4 regions of the Rhizobium sp. BK098 genome follow, and region 1 is predicted to be linked to each of the others. Evidence: predicted binding sites of a transcription regulator. Region 1 holds the regulator's gene; each other region holds the start of a gene.
What was found. Region 1 encodes LexA, which represses DNA repair genes until DNA is damaged. Its sites were predicted from a motif close to TGTTCNNNNTGTGTTCNG; they were not measured.
Positions count from the first base shown of each region.

Region 2: a site for LexA is predicted at 3,523-3,540, ahead of FHT73_RS17855 (YifB family Mg chelatase-like AAA ATPase). Genes of this name have one in related genera too.
Region 3: a site for LexA is predicted at 2,529-2,546, ahead of FHT73_RS23910 (ImuA family protein). Genes of this name have one in related genera too.
Region 4: a site for LexA is predicted at 3,034-3,051, ahead of FHT73_RS18030 (2'-5' RNA ligase family protein). Genes of this name have one in related genera too.

Region 1 covers NZ_JACHYY010000010.1:92,965-97,984, reverse strand. The annotation lists gene kdsA (3-deoxy-8-phosphooctulonate synthase) at 68-907, opposite strand; gene FHT73_RS23400 (VOC family protein) at 904-1,791, opposite strand; gene lexA (transcriptional repressor LexA) at 2,212-2,934, shown strand; gene FHT73_RS23390 (ComEC/Rec2 family competence protein) at 2,915-5,020, opposite strand, start outside.
Region 2 covers NZ_JACHYY010000006.1:284,386-289,405, forward strand. The annotation lists gene FHT73_RS17845 (cysteine hydrolase family protein) at 1-455, opposite strand, end outside; gene cysK (cysteine synthase A) at 830-1,798, shown strand; gene FHT73_RS17855 (YifB family Mg chelatase-like AAA ATPase) at 1,898-3,430, opposite strand; gene gshB (glutathione synthase) at 3,623-4,570, opposite strand; gene FHT73_RS17865 (cupin domain-containing protein) at 4,663-5,020, opposite strand, start outside.
Region 3 covers NZ_JACHYY010000011.1:2,459-7,478, reverse strand. The annotation lists gene FHT73_RS23920 (error-prone DNA polymerase) at 1-286, opposite strand, end outside; gene FHT73_RS23915 (DNA polymerase Y family protein) at 283-1,794, opposite strand; gene FHT73_RS23910 (ImuA family protein) at 1,715-2,467, opposite strand; gene ligD (non-homologous end-joining DNA ligase) at 2,750-3,802, shown strand; gene FHT73_RS23900 (SOS response-associated peptidase) at 3,862-4,635, shown strand; partial or broken gene FHT73_RS23895 (IS5 family transposase) at 4,710-5,020, shown strand, end outside.
Region 4 covers NZ_JACHYY010000006.1:317,826-322,845, reverse strand. The annotation lists gene FHT73_RS18040 (LysR family transcriptional regulator) at 1-600, shown strand, start outside; gene FHT73_RS18035 (SulP family inorganic anion transporter) at 690-2,330, shown strand; gene FHT73_RS18030 (2'-5' RNA ligase family protein) at 2,339-2,956, opposite strand; gene FHT73_RS18025 (hypothetical protein) at 3,172-3,309, shown strand; gene FHT73_RS18020 (methylated-DNA--[protein]-cysteine S-methyltransferase) at 3,449-4,012, shown strand; gene mug (G/U mismatch-specific DNA glycosylase) at 4,059-4,640, opposite strand; gene FHT73_RS18010 (FAD-dependent monooxygenase) at 4,770-5,020, opposite strand, start outside.

The DNA.
Region 1 (5,020 bases):
CGCGATTTGGCACTCCTGCAGGCCCGTAACGCAAGTTCATGTCAGCCTGTTGAATGCCGGCTACGTTTCAGGCCTTGGCGATGGCGTCGAAGGCCAGCAGCTTCTCCAGAAGCCGCGGCATATCCTTCAGATAGACCATGTTCGGGCCATCGGATGGTGCATTGTCCGGATCCTCATGCGTCTCGACAAAAACGCCTGCGACACCGACGGCAACGGCGGCGCGCGCCAGCGTCTCGACGAACCGACGATCGCCGCCGGTCGAACCGCCCTGTCCGCCTGGCTGCTGCACGGAATGGGTCGCGTCGAAGATGACGGGCGCGCCCATCGCCGCCATGATCGGCAGCGAGCGCATGTCGGAAACAAGCGTATTGTAGCCAAAGGAGGCGCCGCGCTCGCAAAGAAGAATATTCGGATTGCCGCTTTCGTTCAGCTTGGCAAGCACGTTCTTCATATCCCATGGCGCCAGGAACTGGCCTTTCTTGACGTTGACCACGCGGCCGGTCTTGGCAGCGGCAACCAAAAGGTCTGTCTGGCGCGACAGGAAAGCCGGGATCTGCAGGATATCAACCGTCTTGGAAACGATGGCGCACTGCTCTTCCGTGTGGATGTCGGTCAGGACCGGGAAGCCATATTCCTTCTTCAGGTCTTCAAAAACCTCCAGCGCCTTTTCCAGCCCGATGCCGCGCTTGCCCGACAGCGATGTGCGGTTCGCTTTGTCGAAGGAGGACTTGTAGACGAGGCCGATGCCCAGCTTGCCGCAAAGTTCCTTCAAAACGCCGGCGACCATGAAAGCATGGTCGCGGCTTTCCATCTGGCAGGGACCGGCGATCAGCGACAGCTTTGCAGTATTGGAAAAAAGGACCTTGGAGGCACCCTCGCCGACGGTGACTTCGGAATTTGTGCTCATTTTATCTCCTCAAAGGCGAACAATGCGCCCTGACCGGGCGCCAACCTCGCCAATAGACGATTGTTCTTACGCGTATAGGTGACGCCGTTAGCAGTGAAATGCGACGATGTCACGGAAAGATCGCGCGTTTTGAAAAGGATTGCCCGCGCCCTGAGCCCCGGATCATTCGTGCGAACAGGCAGATCATAGAATGCCTCCATTCCTTCCGGGGTCAAAATCTCGAGATCGGCATTGGCAGTCCTGATCGTCAGGCCAAAGGAATGCTCCATGATGCGTGGGTCGCCGACAACCTCTTCGAAGAAACCGCGATAGACCGCCGGCTTCGGCGCGCAAAGCGCTACCCGCGCGATACCAGTCACGCCGTTCTCGTGACGCTCGAGCGCGCTGCGATCAGCCGGCAGCGGATTGATGCGCTGACAGCAGAAAGCGAGAAAATCCGGCGCGCGCAGATCGGCGGCAAAGGCAAGACGAAAGCCTGCCGTGGTTTCTGTTCCATCCGGCATCTTCATCGGACGCGAGAAATCCAGCATTCGCCCCGCCGAAATCGCCGCCGCGTTGAAACGCTTATCATCCGCCACCGCATCATCCGTACCGAATACCACGGCCGAAAAGCCATCATCCCCCACCCGGAAACGATAAGCCTGATCGCGCGCGACGAAAACATTGCCATCTACGATGCTCTTCTCGCATTGCTCCGGAGATGCGACGCCCAGAGGTTCGAGATAGGTTTTATCGGCAAGGAAGACGCAGGCATTCTGAGTGCCAAAGGGATGGCGCGCATCTGGAGCCACCGTGAAACCGAGCTTGCCTAGGCGTTCGCGCGCCAGAGCGATATTGACGGTCGGCAGCACGAGATGATCCAGCGGATGCGGAGACGAAATCATGGCTTCTCCTGTTTGCTTGCGGAAGCAGATTTGCGCCCATCCCCCAAGCAATTCAAGATGGGAGGATGGAACATCCCGAAGCACACGACATGGATTGAAGGCGATCTCGCAAACGTGATTGCTGATTCTCTCCCATAGCCGGCTTATGCAGTAGTGTGGCACTTTGATCCAAATGCTGGGCGCACGGACTGAACGACAAGGCCCTGGAAGCGAACAGAGCGGCATTTCTCATATTTTTCCATGGGTTAACGCAAGTATGGCGCCTCGATGTTCCGATCCGATCTATTCGCAAATGGTAATTATTTAACTGACCCCACAAGGCTTTACCGAAATTTAAGCACTTGCGGAACACATATGGAACATATAGTGTCCGTTCTGGATTTGTTTCACGGCTTTTCTTGATTCTGAGGTTCCAAGACGATGTTGACGCGCAAGCAGCAGGAACTGCTTCTCTTCATTCACGAACGCATGAAGGAATCCGGTGTTCCGCCATCCTTCGACGAGATGAAGGATGCACTGGATCTGGCATCCAAATCCGGCATTCACCGCCTGATCACGGCGCTGGAGGAGCGAGGTTTCATCCGCAGGCTGCCGAACCGGGCCAGAGCGCTCGAAGTCATCAAGCTTCCCGACGCCTATAATCCGAGCCTGCAACAGCGCCGCGGTTTTTCGCCCAGCGTCATCGAGGGCAGCCTCGGCAAGCCACAGCCCGTTGCCCCGCCCGCTCCGTCGAAAGTGGCAAATGACGATCACAACGGCTCGGCGTCCGTACCCGTGATGGGTCGCATCGCAGCCGGCGTTCCGATCTCCGCCATCCAGAACAATACGCACGACATTACCGTTCCCGCCGACATGCTCGGCTCCGGCGAACATTATGCGCTTGAAGTTCGAGGAGATTCGATGATCGACGCCGGAATTTTCGACGGCGATACGGTCATTATCCGCAATTCGACCACGGCCAATCCCGGCGATATCGTCGTTGCACTCGTCGACGATGAAGAAGCTACCTTGAAGCGCTTCCGTCGCAAGGGTGCCTCCATCGCGCTGGAAGCCGCGAACCCAGCCTATGAAACCCGCATCTTCGGGCCGGATCGCGTCAAGGTTCAGGGCAAGCTCGTCGGCCTTATTCGTCGCTATCACTGACCGGTGAATTGTCCAGAACTGGTGGTGCCTTTGCAATTGGCGCGTCGAATTTGTCGGTGCGCCAATCATAGGTTCGATGCCTGGTCCATGGGCGCTGCGGGTTGTTGAATGCGGCTGAGATGATGGGCTTGTCTACGGAAAGCACCATTTCGATGGAGCCGGTTTTGCGCAATGTCGCACCGGTTATGAGCGTTGCTCCGGAGCGGCAGTGGTCCAGCCGCAGCCGGATTGGCGTCACAACAATGTTCCCGGTGTCGCAAGCCGCGGGCAGATAGGCCGCGTTCTCGATGGTGACCAATATCGCGCCGTTTTCGAGCATGGCGACACACCATGCTCCCTTCTGACAGGCAAAGCTGCCTTGCATGGTGCGGTCTAAAGCTTCTTCCATTGCGGTGCGGACCGCCTTCTGCTCGTCATTGCTTAATCGCTTATGCCGATCCGTCTTGCTGATCTGCGGAAGCCGGCTATCGGTCGGGAGCATGGTCGGCGGTTGATGTTCGGCTGCGACTAGCGCTTTCTGCCATTGCTCGAAGATGAAGGCCTGCGGTCTCTCGCGATTGGTGGCGAGGATATCATCCTGGCGCAAGGCAACGAGAATGCCATCTTCCGCGATCATCAGATCCGGCTTCGGCACACCAGAGCCGAACGCGGCCACACCGACAGATGACAGCAGCAGCAACAGGCCCATATGGCGAAGCCGGGTCCGCAGCATGCTCATGATCAGGAAGCCGGCGATGAAAGTCGGCATCAGCCAGCCGGGCTGGCGGCCGAAGGTAATGTCACCTCCCCACCCAGCCACCGTTTTTGCAATAGCGATCACAAGCTCCAGTCCCTCACCGGTGACTTTCCAGAACGGTCCATCGATTCCGAAAGGCATCAGCAGCATCGCCATCATACCGAAGGGCATGACGATGAAAGAGACGACGGGCATGGCCGCAAGATTGGCAGCAAGTCCATATGTCGCCAACCGGTGAAAATGCTCGATCGAGAAAATGGCCGTCGACGCACCGCCGATGAACGAGGTCGACATCACACCTCCAAAGAAGCGCGTGACGAACAGTAGCGGACTTAACAGACGGATGCGCGGCAGGATGTTTTCGCGATGCCGCCGTCGTTTCCAGAGCGAATAGCCTGATACCAGCGCCAGCGTAGCGGCGTAAGACATCTGGAAACTCGGACCGAGTACCTGAGACGGTGACAAGACTAGGATGACGATGGCTGAGAGCGCCACATTGCGCAAGCTGATGGATGGCCTGTCGAAAAGTACGGCCACCAGCATGATCGCCATCATGATGAAGGCGCGTTCGGCGGAGACGCCGAATCCGGAAATGAGGTAATAGGCCGTTACCGTTAGAAGCGCGCCGAAGGCTGCGAACTTCTTCGTCGGCCAAGCCTGGACGACGCCGGGAAACAGGCTGAACAAATAGCGCAGACCGACATAGAAGATGCCAGCCGACAACGCCATGTTGAGACCGGAAATTGCGATGATGTGGGTCAGGCCGGCAATTCTCAGAGCCTCGGTCGTATCCTTCGAGATCGCACGTCTCTCATCGGTGACAAGCGCTGCCGCAAAGGCGCCGGTATCTCCGGGCAAGGTTTGCCTGATGCGGTCGCCTATGCTGTTGCGCAGGCCAGCGAGCCAGATATCGGCCGCATCCAGTAGCGAGCCGGCAACATTGTCACCGGATGGCGATAATAATTCCGGCGTTCCGTAGGCAAAGCCATTCGCGCCGATGCCGTTGAAATAGGAGCTGAAGGCAAAATCGTTGAGACCCGTCAATGCCGGTCCGGCCGGAGGCGTCAGGCGCGCCCTGCCCCGGATTCGATCCCCCAGATCGAACGGCTCCGCCTGCTTGCGCACGAAGACCGTAACCCGCTGCGGCGCGCGACGGATAGAGGGTTTTTCCGTTGCCTCGACGCGGACGATATAGCGCCAGCGCCCATTGTCATAGGATTCCCGTCGCTCGATCTGCCCGGTCACGGTCGTCGTCACGGCCGAGTCGAGCATGACGGTGGAAACCCGCCAACTTTCCCACTGCGCGAGCGCCATGCCCAGGCAGATGAGCATACCGGCGAAAAGCGTGTG
Region 2 (5,020 bases), on a different contig from region 1:
AGTTTGCCCATATCCGCCGTGGTGTGTCCGTCTGATATCAGTGAGGCGTCGAAGCCCAGCGAAACGGCGCGCCGCACAGTCGTATCCACGCAGAACTGCGTCATGCAGCCGCCAACGATGAGGTGAGTGACACCACGGCCCTTGAGCCGTGCCTCCAGATCAGTCTCGAAGAAGGAATCGCAGCTCGTCTTGTGCACGACGACATCGCCGGCTTCCGGTGCGATCTCCCGGCGCAGCTGCCAGCCTTCGCTGCGCTTGGCCAAACGATGGGTCGGGCCGCCGTCATGCTGAACGATGAAGGTGGGAATACCGGCGGCACGGGCGCTGTGTTTCAACGCTGCGAGCTTCGCAACGACCGCCTCCAGCGCGGCATCGATAGCCGGCTGGCGATCCGGCGTGCCGAGGCCCGTCAGGATGGAGTTCTGAAGATCGATCAGGAGCAATGCGGAAGACATGATATCCTTGGGCAAAGCGGTTGCGATGGGCCGTTAACACCTTGGTAATATGTTCGCTGCATCGGCGCAATCGCTTGAAAACGCAAAGGTAGTGCAATAGAGCCGATACCATCTGAGGAGGAAGGCTTCATGACGCTAGCGCCCTACCTGCCTGTTGCGGCGCGCCCTTTGTCGCTGCAGCCATTCCGGCCGGGGCCTCGCCGCCACCGCTGCCTTCATCGCCACGCGCGCCGTCTGAAAAAAACATCCTCAAGGAAGGCCATTGGGAGATTCTTTTCTCACGTGCTTCACGCAGGGAACGGGTGCGCACTCTGGTTTCCGCACGCGTTTGATCCTATTGTCGTTGCATAAATCCAATGTAGGGAGAGCTACCCATGTCCGACACCCGCAAACCCGGCCGCGGCCGCGTCTACGCCTCGATCACCGAGACCATCGGCGATACGCCGATCGTGCGCCTCGACAAGCTGGCGAAGGAGAAGGGCGTCAAGGCCAACATCTTGGCAAAGCTCGAATTCTTCAATCCGATCGCTTCCGTGAAAGATCGCATCGGCGTCGCCATGATCGAAAGCCTGGAAGCCCAGGGCAAGATCGCTCCCGGCCGGTCCGTGCTGATCGAGCCGACTTCGGGCAATACGGGTATTGCGCTCGCCTTTGCCGCCGCCGCCAAGGGTTATCGCCTTATCCTCACCATGCCGGAAACCATGTCGATCGAGCGCCGCAAGATGCTGGCGTTGCTCGGCGCCGAGCTGGTGCTTACCGAGGGACCGAAGGGCATGAAGGGCGCGATCGCTAAGGCCGAAGAGCTGGCCGCATCGCTGCCGGATGCGATCATTCCGCAGCAGTTCGAAAATCCCGCCAACCCGGAAATCCATCGCAAGACGACGGCCGAGGAAATCTGGAACGACACCGAAGGCAAGGTCGATATCTTCGTTTCCGGTATCGGCACCGGCGGCACGATCACCGGTGTCGGCCAGGTGTTGAAGGCGCGCAAGCCCGACATCAAGGTCATCGCCGTCGAGCCGGCGGATTCGCCCGTTCTTTCCGGCGGCAATCCCGGCCCGCACAAGATCCAGGGCATCGGCGCCGGCTTCGCGCCGAAGGTTCTCGATACGCATGTCTATGACGAGGTGGTGACCGTCAGCAATGACGAGGCGTTCCAGCAGGCGCGGCTCGTCGCCAAGCTCGAAGGCGTGCCGGTCGGCATCTCCTCCGGCGCGGCGCTCACAGCGGCCATCAAGATCGGCCAGCGTCCCGAAAATGAAGGCAAGACCATCGTCGTCATCATTCCGTCCTTCGCCGAGCGCTATCTCTCGACGGCCCTGTTCGAGGGACTTGGCGGCTAAAGGCGCCAACCGTCATTCGGACTTGGAAAGGGGTGCTTCGGCACCCTTTTTCATTCAGGCGGACGGGCGACGATCGAGCGTCGCCTCAGCTCAGGACTTTCAGGCGTGCGCTGCCAGTCGCTCTCCGGCGATGCGATAGGAGATGGCTTCCGCGAGATGGATGCGGCCGACGGTGGGCTTATCATCGAGATCGGCGAGCGTTCGAGCGACCTTGAGGATGCGATGATAGCCGCGGGCGGAGAATTTCATCTTCTCGGCGGCATCGCGCAGCAATTGCAGGCCGGCGGCGTCCGGCTCGGCGATGGTTTCGATCATCGCGGTCGAGCAACGGGCGTTGGTGGTGACGTCCTTCATGCCGGCTCGTTCGAAGCGTTCCCGCTGCCGTTCGCGAGCGCGTGCGACGCGGAGTGCGACATCGGCGCTGCTTTCCGCTGATGTCGGCCGGATGAGGTCGGCGGCGGAGACTGCCGGTACGTCTATGCGGATATCGATGCGATCGAGCAATGGACCGGAAATACGGCCCTGATAATCTGAAGCGCAGCGCGGCCCACGGGCGCAGGTGTGGCCCGGTTCGCCGGCCATGCCGCAGCGGCATGGGTTCATCGCTGCCACAAGCTGAATGCCGGCCGGATAGGAAACCCGGTGGTTTGCTCTCGCAATGACGCATTCGCCGGTTTCGAGCGGCTGGCGCAACGCATCGAGCGCCTGCGGCGAAAACTCCGGCAACTCGTCAAGGAAAAGAATGCCGTGATGGGCCAGCGACACCTCGCCGGGCCTCGCACGCAGACCGCCGCCGACGAGCGCCGCCATGGTGGCGGAGTGATGCGGCGCGCGATAGGGCCGCCGATCGGAGAGTTTGCCACCGGAAAGCTGGCCGGCGATCGAATGGATCATCGACACCTCCAACAGCTCGTTCGTCGACAGGGGCGGCAGGATCGACGGCAGGCGCGAAGCGAGCATCGACTTGCCGGAGCCGGGAGGCCCGACGAATAACAGGTTATGCCCGCCGGCGGCGGCCACCTCCAAGGCGCGCTTGGCGCTTTCCTGCCCTTTGATATCAGCAAGATCGGGTAGATTGGTGGCACTGGCACGAACGGATGGCTCCGGTCGCGAGAGAACCTGCGTACCGCGAAAATGATTGGCGAGCGCGATCAGGCTGCGTGGCGCCAGAATATCGATCTCCTTGCCCGCCCAGGCAGCTTCCGGCCCGCTTTCTGCAGGGCAGATCAGCCCCTTGCCCATGGCATTGGCGGCGATCGCGGCAGGAAGCGCGCCGGCAACGGGCGCGATCGTGCCGTCGAGATTGAGTTCGCCAATGACAGTGTAGGAGGACAGGGCATCGGCAGGGATCGCGCCGAGCGCCGCCATCAGACCGAGCGCGATCGCAAGGTCGAAGTGACTGCCCTCCTTGGGCAGATCCGCCGGGGCGAGATTGACGGTGACTTTCTTCGGCGGCAGAGCGAGGCCGGAGGCGTGCAGCGCCGCCTGGACCCGCTCTCGGCTCTCGGCCACAGCTTTGTCCGGCAGGCCGACGATGTGCATCAGCACCTTGCCGGGCGCGATCATCACCTGCACTTCGACGGGTACGCCCTCAATGCCCTGAAACGCAACCGTACTGACGCGCGCTACCATGCCCTATTCCCCTGTCGCCGAACCCGTTTGCCGTTACGTGCCCCGACCAGCAAACTTCGGGTTGCAATCTGGCATAAGACGAGGAATGAAACAAGAACAATAAACGAACAAAAACTTCACCCAGCACGTCGAAATTATCGACATGCCTGGGTGGATATGATCGTTCAGTTGGAAGCGTGGGGAAACTGCCGATCAGGCCCGCTTGGCTTCGATCGCATCCCAGAGCAGGCTGGCGATATCGGCGCCGCCGAAGCGCTTGACTTCGCGGATGCCGGTTGGCGACGTCACGTTGATCTCGGTCATATAGTCGCCGATGACATCGATGCCGACGAGCAGGAAGCCGCGCTCCTTCAGGGCCGGTCCGATGCGGGCGCAGATTTCCTTTTCGCGCGCCGTCAGCTCGGTCGCTTCGGCGCGGCCGCCGACATGCATGTTGGAGCGGGCATCATGCTCGGCTGGCACGCGGTTGATCGCGCCGACTGGTTCGCCATCGACAAGAATGATGCGCTTGTCGCCCTTGCGAACATCGGGCAGATATTGCTGGGCAATGAACGGCTCGCGGAAGAGCTGGCCGAACATTTCGAGAAGAGACGAGAGATTGCGGTCGTCGCGAGTCGAATGAAAGACGCCGGCGCCGCCATTGCCATAGAGCGGCTTCAGGATGATATCGCCCATCTCCTCGCGGAAGCGGCGGATTTCAGCCGGATCGCGGGTGATCAGCGTCTTCGGCATGAGATCGGCGAATTCGGTGACGAAGATCTTTTCCGGCGAATTGCGCACCCAGGCCGGGTCATTGACGACGAGCGTCTTCGGGTGGATGCGCTCGAGCAGATGCGTCGAGGTGATATAGGCCATGTCGAAGGGCGGGTCCTGGCGCAGCAGCACCACATCCATCGTCGAGAGATCGACGCGCTCCGGCTCGCCGAGCTCGAAGTGATCGCCCTTGACGTCGCGCAGGATCATCGGCTCGACGGAGGCATAGATCTTGCCGTCGCGCATACTCAGCCGCTCCGGCGTATAGTGGAAGAGCTTGTAGCCGCGGTTCTGCGCCTCGAGGCTCATGGCGAAGGTCGAGTCGCCCGCAATGTTGATGCTTCGGACATGGTCCATCTGGACCGCAACATTCTTGATACCAGCCATAGTCAGCCCTCGCTCGGATTTGCGGACAGATGTAGGTCGGCCCGCATCCAAACGCAACGGCTATTCAAGGGCTTCCGCCAAGGTGGCCCTGCTTAGGCAGCAAGGTCCTGTGTGTTGCCCTGGCGGACGAGGTTGCGCAGGCGATAGGCCATGGTCAAAGGCTTCGGGAATGGCTTGCGCAAGAAAGCGACTTTGCGCAGGTAGCGATCGATGCGCCACGTCGCCCAAGTGCCCCCGGCGAAGTAGGCGACATCGCCGGCATGCAGCGTGCGCTCGACGCCGTCTTCCGTGGTGATATGCACTTCGCCCTCAAGGATCATGACGGTTTCATCCCAGCCGAAATACCAGCGGAACTCGCCCGCCGTGCAATCCCACAGCGCGGTCATGGCGGCATCGTCCTGCCCGCGCGAATGCTCGGCGATGCGGGCAACGGGATTGCCCGACAAGATC
Region 3 (5,020 bases), on a different contig from region 1:
TGCCAAGCGTGATCAGCCGCGTCAGACGCGAATAGGCGGCTCGATCCATCGGATAGACCAGCACGGACATTCCATCCGCGAGATCGAGCCGGCAGCCGACGACCAGGCGCAGACCGGTGGCGCGGGATGCTTCGAGCGCCCGGACGATCCCCGCCAGTGAATTGCGATCGACAATGCCAAGCGCCTGGATACCCAGAGCCTTTGCGGTTTCGAACAGTTCCTGCGCCGACGATGCCCCGCGCAGGAAAGAAAAATGCGTCGTAACCTGCAGCTCGGCGTAACTCATGCGAAAATCCCATGGCAGAACCAGCGGTGGGAACCGGTATCCGGATCGACGCCATCGCCGGAGCGAAAAACCCAGAGGCGCTCGCCCGCCGCATCCTCGATGACAAAGTAGTCGCGCACCGCCTCCATTTCGGCGTCGCGCTGCCACCATTCTCCAAAAATACGTTCCGGGCCATCAGCACGCTTGATCTTGCGGCGCTTGCCACGCCAGACGATCGAAACCGGCGGCCGGTCCGGCATCAGCGCAATCGCCTCGATCACTTCCGGCCGGGCCAGCAGCCGGACTGGCCGGCGCCAATGACTGACCCAGGTCACTGCGACCGGATCGGCAGCAGGACTGATCCTCTGGACGGAGCGTTCCGGTACGTCGGAGGCAACCGGTGCGACCCGATAAACACGCTGGCCGCGATTTCCATAGATATCGATGAGCGGCGTGACGTCGGTAACGTCATCCTCGACCAGAGCGGACGCTTTCTGCGCCTGCTCCAATGGCTCGGCCATGACCGCGACGAGCGTGAGCTTTTCGATCCCGAAGCCCGGCTCGATCTTTTCTGTCCGGTCCCGAAACAGTTTTTTCAGCCAGGCAACATCGCGGGCAGGTTTGGCTGTTCCCGCGCGGATCGCCTGTCTCGTGCCGTCGACTGTCTCAACAACGAGATCGGCTCGGCGCACGCCCAGCCCGCGCTTCTGGAGCTCATCAACCAGCTGGACAACAAGGCGGCCGACATATTTGTTGATCGTCTCGGCCGCGCCGATCGGTTCGGCAAAGGCTTTGGCGACTTCAACCAGCTCAGGCGTGCGGATCGGCTCGATCGGCTCGGCAACACGACAGAGCATCTGGTCAAGGCGGCGGCCGACCTCCGGACCGAAACGAAGCGTCAACGGCGCGCGTGGCGCGTTGGCAACCTCGCCGATCGTTTGGAAACCGAGGATTCGCAGGTCAGAGACAGTCTTTGCCGGCAGGCGCAGCAGCGATATCGGCAGCTTTTCGACGGCACGCACGGTCTCGCCGGGTAGAATGACGATCGTCTCACGATTGACCGCGCGGGCGCAAGCGTGGGCAGCTCCCCAGCTGTCGGCGACCGCCACACGGGCGGTCAGTTTTCTTGCCAGGAACTGGTTGGCGATTTTCGTCACCATGGGAAGCTCGCCGCCCTGCAGATGGTCGGCACCTTCGGTATCCATGACGATGCCGTCGCTTCCGTCCACCGCAACGATTGGCGAATAGATCGTCAGCGCCCAGAGCGTGATGCGTTCAAGGGCCGCGGCGTCCGCTGCAGGATCGGCATCGATGAGCATCAGGCCGCGAAACAGCGACTGCGCCTTTGCGGCCGGCATGCCGACGTGGACACCCGCCTTTTTTGCAGTCGGGTCGGCGGCCGACACCCATCGCTTCGATCCGCTTTTCGCGATCACGGCGATCGGCTGTTCAGGCGGAATAGACGGATCGGCGCGACGAATGCGATCCGTCGGCAGATCCGGAAGATAGATCGAGACGACCCTTGTCATCGCACGCCCTCACGAGAAACTCAGCACACTCACCCGCTTTCACGCGCATCAATTCCAGAAACCATTGAGCCCTTCCCACTCCGGGTACCGGCAGCTCTTCTGATGGCATAACGCTCACCCGCCATCTTGTCGTCGAGGCCGTGGGCTGGCCAAAATCATTCGCCTCCGTCTGTCGCCGCCATCGTCGGACCGCGAGCGCCATCGTGCCGGTTCGCTCGGCCGCCAACTGCAGCCGACGGGAACTGACCATCGGCAGGCGAACGAGCTCGCCGACGACAGCGCCGAGACCGCCGAAGGACAGCCCCTCCTCCATATTGGCGAGCACATCCTCTTCCCGATCGGATTCCACGAAGATCACACGGTCGGGATGGAGGCCAACCTGCGCCAGAGCCGGAAAGAACAGATCAGGTCGCGTCAGGCACCAGACGACGGGCCCTTTGGTTCGCGCGGCAATGCCGGCGACACAGAGGGCGGCAGCCGCGCCATCGACAGTGCCCGAGCCACCGCCGGCGAACTCATGCAGCGCGCCATAGGCAAGGCCGCCGCCAGGCAGCGCCGCATCGATCTCGGGAACACCGAAGGCGAGTGTTCCGGCCCGCTTCGCGGATCCGCCCTCCATGGAGGCGATGCGGTCGCGCAGGTCGCAGATCACCCTCTGGCGGGCAGCAGTCATCGTTCACGGCTCCCTTCGAGGTCGTGTTCAAAGGTTTCGACATCATGTCGCACGGGCTATATGTTCATTGTTTGTTCTTATGCCTTGAAAGAGTCAAGCACCACAGAGTTGAGGAATATTATCCCAGCATTAGCAAAGCCGAAGATTCGAAGAGGATTCAAGGACGTAACCGAAGGCAAGATTTTTATCGGTTCCCTCTTCCCGTTGCGCCGCAGTGGTGGATAGCGGGGATAGACGTTCAGCGTCACACTATTCTTAAGGTTTTTGTGCTGAACTCTCGGCATGACGAAGCCCCCGAGATCAAAGCCGCTTCTTCGCGATACCGAAGCCCCGATCCGCTCGAAGCCACGTCGGAAGCGCAACCCGGCGCAGCCGCAGCTTCTGTTCGACCCCATGCCTGATCGCGTTGAGCCGGCCCTCGCACAATTGAAAGCGCGTCCGCCAAGCGGTGACCAATGGAGCTGGGAGCTGAAATGGGATGGCTATCGACTGGCTGTCCACATCGAGCCAACGGGCATCCGGATCCTCACGCGTGGCGGCCATGACTGGACGCATCGGTTTCCGGCGATCGAACAGGCCGCTCGAGCGCTCGGGCCGGCGACGATGATCATCGATGGCGAGGCGGTGGTGCTCGACGAAAAAGGACGGCCGGATTTCGGGCTGCTGCAGCAGTCGTTGGGAGCCAGCGGCAAGACGGCTGGCAATCGAGCTTCTGATGCGATCCTCTACGCCTTCGACCTTGTCTATCTCGATGGCCATGACCTGCGAAATGTCGAATACCGATCGCGTCGGCATCTTCTCGAGGACACGCTCGATGGCAAAGACGGCGCCATCCGTCTGTCAGAAACACTCGACGCCGAACCCAATGCCTTGCTTGACAACGTCTGCCGCCTCGGTCTGGAAGGCATTGTCGGCAAGCACCTCGATCAGCCCTATCGCTCCGGCCGCACCGGCGATTGGGTGAAGGTCAAATGTGTCCAGAGCGAAGCCTTCATGGTGGTCGGCTATGAGCCATCGACAGCGTCGCCTTCCGGCTTCGCTTCGCTGTTGCTTGCCGCATACCGCGGTGACGACCTCGTCCATGTCGGCAACGTCGGCACAGGCTTCAAAGAGGCCGAGATGATCAGGCTGCGTACGGTACTGGACAAGCTGCGTTGGAAACGAAAACTGCCGCCGGTGCCCTATGCCGGAAAGGCAGATATCGTCTGGGTCGAGCCAACGCTGATCGCCGAGATCGAGTTTCGGGCGTGGACCGGAGACGGCAAATTGCGGCACGCTTCCTACAAGGGCTTGCGGGAACGGCAGGACAATGCCGATGTTTACAAGCTCGACTAGCGAAATCAGTGGCATCCGCTAGATTGTTTCCGCGGTCTGAGCGAAGGGGATGGCGCGGCATGTGTAATCTTTATCGGATGGAAGACAAGGATTGGGTCTCGAAATGGGCCCAGGATGCCGAAAGCCTGATCAATCTAATGCCGGCCTATCAGATGAACCCCGACCAGATGGGGCCGATCGTCCGCAACACAGCTGACGGCAAGAAGCAGCTGGTGCATGCGCGATGGGGACTGCCCTCCCCCCGCTTCGCGCTTGAGAAAGGCGCCAAGGCCAAGGCCGAGAAACTCGCGGCCAAGGGCAAGCCCTTCGATCTTGAGGAACTGATCCGCATGGAGGCCGATCGCGGCACAACCAATGTTCGGAACCTTAATCTTCCCCATTGGAAACGGTGGTTTGGTGTGGAGCATCGATGCCTTGTCCCTGTCACCAGCTTTGCCGAACCGGATCCGGCGAGCAAACAGGAAGGTGGCAATGTACCCAACGCCTGGTTTGCCCGCGATGAAGCAAAGTCGCTGATGTTCTTTGCCGGCATCCACGTGCCGCAATGGAAAAGCGTCCGGAAGGTTCGGGACGGACTCACGACCGACGACCTCTATGGCTTTCTGACTACCGACGCCAACGATCTCGTGAAACCGATACATGAAAAGGCCATGCCGGTCCTGCTGCGGACGAAGGAAGAAACTGAAGTCTGGATGCGGGCGCCGTGGGACGAGGCAAAGCATCTCGCTCGACCACTTCCGAAAGACGCGCTTATCATTTCTTCACGCGAACCATATGGATCGACGATCGTTTCGAAATCTGGCGAGCCGGTGGAACAGGGCACTCTGCTTTGACGCCGGACTAGGCCGTGTCCCCATAACGGGGTTCATGTTGGTGCTGGTGTGTGATTCAATCTCCAGAAAAGGAGATTGCCATGCGCCGTCATGAATTGACCGACGAGGAATGGGCGGTTATCGCGCCGTTGCTGCCGACCAACAGCCGTGGAATTGAGCGCGTAGATGACCGCCGGGTGATCAATGGTATCCTATGGCGCTTGCGGACTGGCTCATCCTGGCGTGATGTGCCGGAGCGCTATGGTCCACGCACAACGCTTTACAATCGGTTCTCGCGCTGGCGTAAAGCGGGCGTCTGGGATCGCCTTCTGGCTGCTGTTTCAAAACGTTATGCCGGCGACATAGTGATGATCGATTCCTCCTGCGTCCGCGTTCACCAACATGG
Region 4 (5,020 bases), on a different contig from region 1:
AGGGTCAGCGCACCGCCGTCGATCGCTGCCCATCTCCTAGCGCCGAAAGCCGCGCTGTTTCATACCCATCATCCGAACATCACGCTGACCATTGCCGGCATTGCACGCAGCGTCGCGCTCAATTACGGCGAGGCTGACATCGCCGTGCGCATGATCAGGCCGGAGGAAAGCGATCTCTTGGTCCGGCGTATCGGCGCCATGCGCTTCGGTCTCTACGCGATCCCGCCCTTAGCGCAAACGCCAGAGGAGGACTGGGTGTTCATCGGCTATGATGCGGCGATGGAGCATCTGACCCAGCAAACCTGGCTTCGCAGTCTGCTGAATGGTCGTCCGATCGTCTTCCGCGCCACCGATGTTTTCGGCCAGCTCGAGGCCGCTCGTGCCGGACTGGGGGTCGTGGCACTTCCGAGATTTCTAGGCGATCGCGAGGCAGGATTGGTGCGCCTGCCGGCGGAGATCCCATCACCGACGCGCGACCTCTGGCTCGTCATCTATCCCGATCTCCGTCGCTCGCCTGCCATCCGTGCGGTTATGGACTTCGTGGCGGATGTGGTCGGTCAAAGTTGCCCGTTGCGGGACGCCTCGGACAGCTCCGTATAAGTACCGATTCCAACCCGTATTTTTCTGTTGCGGCCTCGTGGCGAATCTCTATCCATAGACGGATGGACCACACTTACGGTCGGTGATCGATGACGAAGCTGGGCAGTTGGTTCCTGGTGGACAGGGCGGATCTGGTCGCGGGCATATCGGTTGCCGGACTGATGCTGCCGGAAGCGGTCGCTTACGCCGGCATCGCCGGCCTGCCGCCGCATCGTGCCATCCTCGCCGGTATCGTCGGATGTCTCATCTATGCCATATTCGGCCGCAGCCGCTTCGCCATCGTCTCCCCCACATCCTCATCCGCTGCCATTCTCGCCGCAACATTGGCCGTCGTGCCGGGTGATGCGACGATCAAGGCGGGGCTTGCCACGGTTGCCGTGGCGCTCGCCGGCATTCTTTTCGTCATCGCCGGTACCTTGCGCCTTGGCGGCATCACCGGTTTCATCTCGCGGCCGGTCCTACGCGGCTTCGCACTCGGATTGGCGATCACCATCATCCTGCATCAGCTGCCGATCTTCGTTGGTGTGGCTGTGCAAGGCTCGAATATCCTGGCTTACGCGGCCGCACTCTTCGGCGCGATCCTCCAGTGGAATCCGATCAGCGTCGCCGTCGGCGTGGTCGCGCTGGTGGCATTGCTGCTCTTGAAGCGATTGCCGGGCATTCCCGGCGCTTTCTTTGTGCTGGCCGCCGGCATCTTCGCCTCCTATCAGTTCGGCTTGGAAGGCCATGGGGTCAAGCTGGTCGGACCGATCGAGATACTGCCGCAATGGCCGTCGCTGCCGGACGCCGACTGGACCGCCTATTCCCGGCTGGTACAATTCACCGTGCCCCTTGTCCTCATCCTCTTTGCTGAATCCTGGGGTACGATGCGTGCACTCGCCCTGCGTTATGGTGAGACGCTGGAGATCAATCGCGAGCTTGGTGCGCTGGGTGCAGCCAATATCGCCAGCGCCGTCGTTCAGGGCATGCCGGTCGGCGCGGGTTTTTCCGCAGGCTTCGCCAGTGAGGCGGCGGGGGCAAAGACGCGGGCGACAACCGTCTTTGCCGCCATCGGCCTCGCGATCCTGATTGCCTGTGCCGGACCGCTGGTGGCGCTTCTGCCGGAGCCGGTGCTGGCTGCGGTCGTGATCGCTGCTCTGACCCATGCGCTCGACCCCAGCCCCATCCTGCGGCTGCGCCGTCTGCGTCGCGATTTCTACGTGGCACTAGGCGCCGCCGTCGGCGTGCTCGCTTTCGGCGTGCTCAATGGCATGCTGCTGGCAATCGCCCTTTCGCTCGCTGCCATGATGCATCGCCTGGCATCCCCGTATATCGCCCGTTTGGGACGGCTCGACAACAGCCATGACTTCGTCGATGTCAGCAGGCATGACGACGCCGCCGAGATACCGGGCATCGCCATCTGGCGCCCCGGCGAAACCCTGTTTTTCGGCAATGCCGATACGATCTTCGGCGACATATTGTCCGGCAGCCGCAGCCAAGTCGGATTGCGGGCCGTCATTCTCAGCCTGGAGGAAAGCTCCGATATCGACAGCACGGCGATGGACGCCTTGATGGAGTTCGACAGCGCCATGCAGCGAGCCGGCCTCCGCCTACAGTTTGCTCGGGTGCATGACCGGGTTCGCGATCTCATGATGGTCGCGGGCGTCGCCGATGTCGACAAGCGCTGCAGCTTCAGCGTCGATGATGCCGTCGCGGCGGTGATAGCTGAAGGGAAACCTCCAAAGGCGTGAGCGCCCGCTCAATCATGCAAAGTCCAATAGCAGAGATGATCGTGCCTGGCCTCTCCCTGCAGGCTGTTGATGAGGACGAAGTCCCTGGCGGTCCAACTCACGGGTTCCTCGAGCATGATGTCGGGAACGAGATGTCCCTGATAGAGCAGCGTCATATGCGGTTCGACGGAGCTCTCCTTGGCTGGCGTAATGCCTGTGAGCCGCATAGCATCGGCCAGTTCCTGATGGAGCGCCTTCAGTTCGGCGTTTCCGTCCTTGCTCCAAAGGACAAGTGGGCGGTTGTCGCCATTGCCGAAGCTGACTGCTCGATCGAAGACGACGGGAAAGGGCGGCTTCCTCACCCGAGAGGCAGCTTCCATCGCCGCAAATGCCATTTCCTCGGGCAAGCAGCGAAACGAGCCGATCGGGTAGAGCGTCACATGAAAGAGATCGGCCCGACGCGGCTTCGTGGAAAAGCGGTGCTGCCGGCGAAGATGTCCTGCAAGCTCATGACTGCGTGCAGCAATTGCCGCATCGGGCAGGAGGGCGAAATAGAATTTATTGATCGGCCCTTGATCGATTGGCGGCGGTGTTCGCGTATGCGCTCCGCCCGCAAGATAGAGTGAAAGCTGCCCATTGTTCTTCATGGTCACTTCAAAGCGCGTATCGCTTTGTCCTCCTGCTTTTTGACCGCAAAACGATAGGATAAAGCAGTTGCTAATTCAAGAACAAAACAAGAACAAATCTTGAAGGCTTTCCGTCGCAAGCGTTACCAAAAAAGCGATCGAATAAAAGGACGACCTGATCTGTTCATCCCAGGTTCGGGCATGCGTGCCCATTTTCACTCAAAGGAATCACGATCATGTTCAACAGATCAGTCTTTGCGGCCGTTGTTTTCGCTCTCATCGGCTTTGGTATCGCTTCCTGCTCGACATCCGGCGAGCGCAATAGTGGCGGCGGCATGACGCTGAACGCGCCTCCAACCGGCGGCGGATATTGATATCCGCGCTCGCGATTGTCTCAGAGCCGCGCCGCCGACATCAAAACGGTGGCAATTCTCCTTCCTCGCAAGAAACGGGTTGAATTCGACGCTTCCGAGGCCGATTTTCATGGCAAGTGGAAACACGGGAGGTTTCGTCATGAACGAGACAAGCCAGAATTACCTGATCTTCGAGACCGCCGGCGGCTTCTGCGGCATTGCCTGGAATGATGTCGGCGTGCTGCGCTTTCAATTGCCGACGAAGGATGCGGGCGCGACCGAGCGTCTGCTTCGGCGCCGCCTGCCGAATGCGCAGCCCGGGACCCCAAGCGCGGACATCGCGGCAGTGGTTGCCAAGGTGAAGCGCTATTTCGCGGGCGAGGAGATCGACTTTTCCGACGTCACGCTCGATCTCGGCGAGCAGGATGCCTTTTTCAGGCAGATCTACGATGCCGCCCGGCAGGTCGGCTGGGGCCACACGACGACCTACGGCACATTGGCCAAGCAGCTCGGCGCAGGGCCGGAAGCTGCGCGCGATGTCGGGCAGGCTATGGCGAAGAACCCGGTGGCGTTGATCATTCCCTGCCATCGCGTTCTGGCGGCTGGCGGCAAGATCGGCGGCTTTTCCGCGCCGGGCGGTTCCAACTCCAAGGCTCGCATGCTGGAGCTCGAAGGCGTTCAGCTCGCGCCGCCAAAACCGGTGCAGCAGTCGTTGGGGTTTTAGGCCACAAAGCGGCCCGAGGATTAAGCAAGATGGACCGGGAGGGCGGTTACTGAGTGAAACCGCTCTCCTGTTCAATCGCCAATTTCACCTCGCGATAGTGCTCTGTCAGTTTCGCCAGATCGAAGGCCCTGTTGAGGCCGCTCGGGTTCGGTAGCACCCAAATCGAAGCGCCCGCAAATTTTTCCGCTTGCCGCCCCCATTCGACATTGGCCCGGAGGCTGATGGCGACATAGGCCGCTTTGCCGAGAAACGCCAGATTAGCCGGCGCAAACTTCCTGATCTTTTCTTCGAGCACTGGAGCGGCGGCAATATAATCGCTCCTTTTCAGCTCGCTGGCGCTTTTCGTCGGGCGGGAGACCGCCGATGTCAGGCCGAGGCCATATTGCAGCATCTCGCGCTCTTCCTCCGCCCGCAGCAGGCGAGGGGTGAAGCCGGCAAGGTGCAGGACCCGCCAGAAGCGGTTGCTGCGGCTCGAGAAGTTATGCCCGTCGCGATGCGCTGTAAGCGCGGGGTTCAGCCCGCAAAAGACCACGGAAAGATGAGGTGCCAGGATTTCGGCAAGCCCGCTCACCTGCTCTGCTGTTTCGGTCGGTTCATTCATGGTCTTCGTTGAGGCATCATCCTGCATGTCGGATTTCCTGCGAAAGCGGCGGCGAGCGCGCCGCCTTCGTCACGCTAGCCGATAAGCGCCCGGCCGGCCAAGGGATAAGAGGCCTGATCCGCCCTTGCCTGCCCGAATCCTGCCGGCCTTCACGCATCACACAACAGTGGGCGGGCCGAACCACGTGGTCAGCGCCTCCGGAAGCTCCAACTGCGTCTCCTCTCCAACCCAGGCAACATATCCATCCGGCCGTATCAATACCGCAGTGGGTGCATCAACCGCGCCGATCGCTGGAAGCTCCCACGGCCCGGCATATTGGGCGTTGATCGATTGCACCCGATCCGCCCAAGGGGCGATATCGAAGCTCTCGGGCACGCCGAGATTGAGCAGCAAAGGCTGGCCTCCGT